DNA from 2 places in the Macrococcus epidermidis genome. Region 2 is predicted to be linked to the other one. Evidence: riboswitches for the same ligand, from Rfam matches in the RefSeq annotation. Region 2 holds a riboswitch; the other holds the start of a gene.
The links. Region 2 has a riboswitch for S-adenosylmethionine ahead of KFV12_RS03390 (methionine ABC transporter ATP-binding protein). Riboswitches for the same ligand answer to the same signal wherever they lie in the genome.
Positions count from the first base shown of each region.

Region 1: another riboswitch for S-adenosylmethionine. It lies ahead of KFV12_RS04205 (methionine ABC transporter ATP-binding protein); the one in region 2 lies ahead of KFV12_RS03390 (methionine ABC transporter ATP-binding protein).

Region 1 covers NZ_CP073819.1:775,340-778,555, forward strand. Annotated here, with positions in the region: gene KFV12_RS04185 (Spx/MgsR family RNA polymerase-binding regulatory protein) at 1-135, shown strand, start outside; gene gcvH (glycine cleavage system protein GcvH) at 208-576, shown strand; gene KFV12_RS04195 (toprim domain-containing protein) at 669-1,058, shown strand; gene KFV12_RS04200 (thioredoxin family protein) at 1,030-1,341, shown strand; SAM riboswitch class I at 1,381-1,486, shown strand; gene KFV12_RS04205 (methionine ABC transporter ATP-binding protein) at 1,559-2,584, shown strand; gene KFV12_RS04210 (methionine ABC transporter permease) at 2,577-3,216, shown strand, end outside.
Region 2 covers NZ_CP073819.1:621,004-624,219, reverse strand. Annotated here, with positions in the region: gene KFV12_RS03400 (MetQ/NlpA family ABC transporter substrate-binding protein) at 1-233, opposite strand, end outside; gene KFV12_RS03395 (methionine ABC transporter permease) at 252-917, opposite strand; gene KFV12_RS03390 (methionine ABC transporter ATP-binding protein) at 907-1,923, opposite strand; SAM riboswitch class I at 1,994-2,100, opposite strand; gene KFV12_RS03385 (phospholipase D family protein) at 2,589-3,216, opposite strand, start outside.

The DNA of each region.
Region 1 (3,216 bases), 150 kb from region 2:
AGCGAAAAGTCAGATGATGAAAAGTTTGAATTACTTGCTTCAGATGGTATGTTAGTTAAAAGACCGTTAGCTGTTAATGGCAATAAAATTACTTTAGGCTTTAAAGAAAAAGAATATAGCGATACTTGGTTATAAAAATGATTGAATAAACGCTTACAATGTGTCATTATTATAGTGATAGTACTTTAATTAAACGGAGGGTTTATAATGTCAAACTTAAAATTTTCAAAAGATCACGAATGGGTAAAATCAGAAGATAATGTTAAAACAATCGGTATTACAGATTTCGCACAATCTGAATTAGGGGATATCGTATTCGTTGAATTACCAGAAGTTGGAGATGAAATCGAAGTTGGTGCTCCTTTTGGTAGCGTTGAGTCAGTAAAAACTGTATCTGAATTATATGCTCCTATCTCAGGCAAAGTTATTGAAGTTAACTCTGAATTAGAAGATTCTCCTGAATTAGTAAACGAATCAGCAATGGATCAAGCTTGGATGATTAAAGTTGAAGCTGACGATGCTGCACTTGAAGAATTAATGGATCAAGCACAATATGATGAAATGATTAACGCATAAATGGTATAATTTCCTTGATAATAATTTATCAAGGAATTTTTTTATTATCAAATTGCTAAAACTGAATACAATATGATAAAAAGGTGATGGACATGTCTGTAATTACTAAAGTTATCGTTGTAGAAGGAAAGCGTGACAAACTAAGATTACAAGAAGTATTAACGGAACCTGTACATATTATATGCACCAATGGCACGATGGGTATCGGAAAACTGGATGATATGATTGAAGATTTGTACCATCATAAAGTTTATATTATGACCGATAGTGATAAAGCTGGACGTAAAATTAGATCTTGGTTTAAACGCCATGTGAGTGAAAGTAATCATATTCATATTGATCCGAAATACGGTGAGGTGGGTAATTGTCCACTAGATTATTTAGCAAGAACGATGATGAAACATCAGTTTGATGTAAAACAACAATTGATATGGAAAGGTAAGCCCGCGCAATATGAACTTAAATCAGCTTTTGCAATTTGAAATTTCAGATCAACCATTTATTCTATTTGGATATACCCCGTTTTGTGGTACATGTAAGCTTGCAGAAAAGATGTTAGATATTACTGCTGCATCTCTAAATATACCCGTTATAAAAATTGATTTAAATTATTATGAAAATTTAAGTCAGTATTATGAAATAAAAAGTGTACCTGTGCTATTGTTTATTCGTAATGGGATAGTCGAAAATATTTCTTATCAATTTGAGTCCGTAACAACTTTGTATGAAAATTTAAATTTACTGTTGACGAATACTTCAAATTGACTTAAGATAAAGAACATATTCATAAAACAACTAAATAAACTCTTATCCAGAGTGGTGGAGGGATGTGCCCTATGAAACCCGGCAACCGTCAATAATGACATGGTGCCAATTCACATAAAGTTATATTAACTTTAGAAGATGAGAGAGTCGAAAATAGATAATTATCGTCTTTCTTATGTTCACATAGGAGAGACGTTTTTTTGTTAGGAGGCCAAATTTGATTACATTAAACAATGTTGTAAAGACATTTACAACAAAAAAAGGAAATATACAAGCTGTCGATAACGTAAATCTTGAAATTCAAAGCGGTGAGATTTACGGTATTATTGGTTTCAGTGGTGCCGGGAAAAGTACATTAATTCGAATGTTTAACGGATTAGAATTACCGACGAGTGGTGACGTGATTGTAAATGGCAGTACCATCAATAAACTGTCAAAGCAGCAACTGAATAAAGAACGTCAAAAAATATCAATGATATTCCAGCATTTTAACCTACTTTGGAGTAGAACGGTATATGACAATATTGCATTACCTCTTGAAATAGCCGGCGTTAAAAAGAGCGACATTAGTCCTAAAGTGAAATCTTTGATTAAACTTGTTGGATTAGAAGGCAGAGAAAATGCTTATCCATCAGAATTGTCAGGAGGGCAAAAACAACGTGTAGGTATTGCCCGTGCATTAAGTAATGATCCTGACGTTTTACTTTGTGATGAAGCAACGAGTGCTTTAGATCCACAGACGACAGATGAAATTCTAGAACTATTAGTTGATATCAATAAAACGTTGAACTTAACCATAATTTTAATCACCCATGAGATGGAAGTTATCCGCAAGATCTGTCACAAAGTAGCTGTAATGGAGTTAGGGAAAGTGGTTGAAGAAGGATCAGTGATAGAAGTATTTAATAATCCAAAAACAACTATCACAAAACGTTTTGTACGTGATGATATCCAGGATAATGAAACTGAGACTTCAATCGAAGAGATTAAACAAGCATATCCACATGGCAGTATCCTGAAATTAAAATTTGTTGGCTCTTCAACTGGCCAGCCTATCGTAAGTAAAGTAATTAAGAAGTACGGCATCGAGATGAATATCTTAGCAGGAAATGTTAAACATACTCAATCAGGATCTTTCGGTAATTTAATTGTTCATGTTAAAGAAGTTAACGGATCACTTCAACCTATCGCTGAAGAATTAAAAAGCCATGGTGTTGAGATGGAGGTAGAAAGACATGGATAATTTTATTAAAACATTGACAGATATGTTAAGCATGAAAAATGTGGTATGGGCAGATGTATGGACTGCAACCGTTGAAACTTTATCAATGACTTTTATTTCTGCAATATTCACATTTATATTTGGGTTAATTATCGGTATTATATTGTTCTTAACTTCTCGCAGTAAGTCAAAAGCAGCACGTGTATTTTATAGTGTTACAGCTTTTATCGTCAATTTATTCCGAGCAATCCCATTTATTATCTTGATTTTATTGCTATTTCCATTTACAAATTTAATCATGCAGACAATCAGTGGAGTAAAAGGAGCACTGCCAGCTTTAATTATTGGTGCGGCACCTTTCTACGCACGTCTTGTTGAAATTGGATTGAAAGAGATAGATAAAGGTGTAATCGAAGCTGTTGAATCAATGGGCGCAAATACATGGACATTAATTAAAAAAGTATTAATTCCTGAAAGTTTACCAGCAATTGTATCTGGTATTACAGTCACAACGATTGCACTCGTTGGTTCTACAGCAATCGCTGGCGTTATTGGTGCCGGTGGTTTAGGTAACTTAGCTTACTTAGTTGGATTCACAAGAGGACAAAATGACGTAATTTTTGTTTCTACAGTAATTATTTTAATTATTGTAT
Region 2 (3,216 bases):
AATGCATTTAAATCAATTTCACCTTCTGCAAGCGCATTGTTTGGTGCAGTGTAATCCTGGAATTCAACAAATTCAATTTTTATGCCATCTTTCTCTGCTTCTTTCTTAACAACTTCCCAGACTTTAGAGTCTACGCCAGTTACACCGATCTTAACTGTCTTTTCATCTTTCTTACTACCACATGCTGCTAGCACTACGATTAAACTCAAAAATAATACGAATAATTTTTTCATCTTTTCATTCTCCTTTTTTTATAAACGACTTGTATATATGCTTGCTACTTTGTTACCAATAAATTGTGTGATTTGTACTAAGACAATCAAAATTAAAACTGTAATAAACATGACTGCAACGTCAAAACGCTGGTAGCCATATGTAAAAGCGAGATATCCTATACCACCAGCACCAACTAGACCTGCTACTGCAGAGAACTCGATGAGTGATACGGTAGTAAATGTTAAGCCTAGAATGAGTGCTCCTGCTGCTTCCGGAATTAATACTTTGAATAAAATATCAAATTTACTTGACCCCATAGATTGTGCCGCTTCAATTACACCTCGATCTACTGAAACGATATTGTTTTCCACAACACGTGCAATAGATAATGATGCAGCTAACGTCATCGGAAATATCGCTGCCCAGATTCCGATAGATGTACCTACTAAAAATCTTGTAATCGGAATCAGTGCTACGAGGAAAATAATAAATGGAATCGGTCGAATCGTATTGATCATTGCATTCAAAATTGTATTTAACACTTTATTTTCTAAAATATTACCCTTACCAGTTGCATAGAGCAGTATGCCTAACGGTAAACCAATCAGTGTAGCCAGCACTAAAGTAATTGCTACCATGATGAGTGTACTGATCGTGTGCTCTAATATTACTGGCCAGAATGTACTTAAATCAGTTTTCAAATCCTTCTACCTCCCTTATTTCTATGCCGTGCTGTGTAATTTCTGATAAGGCACTTTGAATATTTTGAACATCACCAACTGCTTCAATTAATAAATTACCAAATAATCTATCAGTTAACTCGGTTATACCGCCATACAAAATGTTAAAATCAACATGATTTGCTCTACCAATCTTACTCAATACCGGCTCAAGAATTTGCTCATGATTAAAGATAAAGCGATATAGTTTACGATTCGTAACATTAATATCTTTAGGAATGTCATCATTTAGTACACTATGCACAAAACGCTTTGTTGTTGGATGAACAGGTGTAGTAAATAGTTCAAATACTTTGTTACTCTCAACCACTCTGCCCTTTTCCATTACAGCCACTTCATCACAAATTGATTTCACAACTTCCATCTCATGGGTAATAATCACTATCGTGATATTAAGCTTTTCATTGATATCTTTTAACAGGTTTAATATTTCATCTGTCGTTTCAGGATCCAGCGCACTTGTTGCTTCATCACAAAGTAATATATCAGGATTTGTTGCTAACGCTCTTGCAATACCTACACGCTGCTTCTGTCCACCGGATAATTGATTTGGGTAATCGTCTTTCTTATCAGCAAGACCGACAAATGCCAGTAATTCGTCTACTCGCTGCTCGATTTCAGCTTTAGTATATTGTTTCGTTAGCTTTAAAGGATAACGAATATTATCACTGATAGTCTTTGCTTTAAATAAATTAAACTGCTGAAATATCATGCCGATATTTTGACGCTGTTTACGTAAATCCTTCTCTTTTAATCCAACGATATCTCTACCTTCGACATAAACATAACCAGAAGATGGTGCTTCAAGTCGATTAATTAATCTGAGTAAAGTAGATTTCCCAGCACCTGAATATCCAACAATACCGTATATTTGACCCTTCTCAATTGAAAGCGATACATCATCTAGCGCATTAATCAGACCTTTCTTTGTTTGATACGTTTTAGTCACGTGATCAATTTCAATGATTCCCATTTTTTCTCCTCCCAAAATAAAAAACGTGCACTCAGCTGGTAGCTAAATGCACGTTACACGTCCGAATTTATCTGCCAAGCGTGAGCTTGATGGAATTAGCACAGTGCTCTAAATTAGAGTCCGCTGCTGAGACTTCATCGGGCCATATCCCTCTGTCTCTCTTGATAAAATATTTATTAAGTTGTTTTACATGTTACAGTGAATCAAAATATCTGTCAACACAATTTTTAAAAAAATTTTGAGATGGTTTTTTTGGCCGATAAATCCAGTTTGTCGGCCATCATTTTTGATTTCCCTCTAATTTTGTGGATTCTTGGCCGATAAATGCTGTTTGTCGGCCATCATTTTCGATTTTCCTCTAATTTTGTGGATTCTTGGCCGATAAATCCAGTTTATCGGCCATCATTTTCGATTTCCCTCTAATTTTGTGGATTCTTGGCCGATAAATCCAGTTTGTCGGCCATCATTTTCGATTTTCCTCTAATTTTGTGGATTCTTGGCCGATAAATCCAGTTTGTCGGCCATCATTTTTGATTTCCCTCTAATTTTGTGGATTCTTGGCCGATAAATCCAGTTTATCGGCCATCATTTTCGATTTTCCTCTAATTTTGTGGATTCTTGGCCGATAAATCCAGTTTGTCGGCCATCAAATACTATTATTAAAAACTTGATAATCCACTAAACTCCTGAATGCGATAAATCACGGATTTTAAGAATGAAGGATCCTTCTTTACATCATAATGATCTGTCACATGCGCATATGTATTATCCCATTTCGCATCAAAATCCTGATCAATCTTAGTAAATACTGGTAAGCTCGATTGTCCAGAAATCATAACATCCGTCTCTAGATTTAAGTCACCGACATTACGTCTTGTTAAATTCGCACTACCTAAAATTAAAGTCGATTTATGCTTATCCTTATCCTCAAGTAATGTAAATTTCGCATGATACTGTTCGCCATGACTCACTGCCCATTTAATCTTGATGTTATCATCTGACTTTGCAATTAATTCATGCGCTACAGGTTTATTCGGAATGCCCGGTTTTTCTTTACCGAATGCTTCTTTGTTCACATCTAATATCAACTGCACATCAACACCACGTTTACTTGCATTGATTAAAGATTTTACAATATCACGGTCAGATATATAGAACATGCCCATCTTAACAGAATCTCCATCGCTCATTCGACCAATCTCTTCTAACAGCGCAGCTTTAATCTTTCCTTCAGTAACTAGTGTTGTCGTATAATCCATGCCGTTATTAAATGCACGTTTATTGATC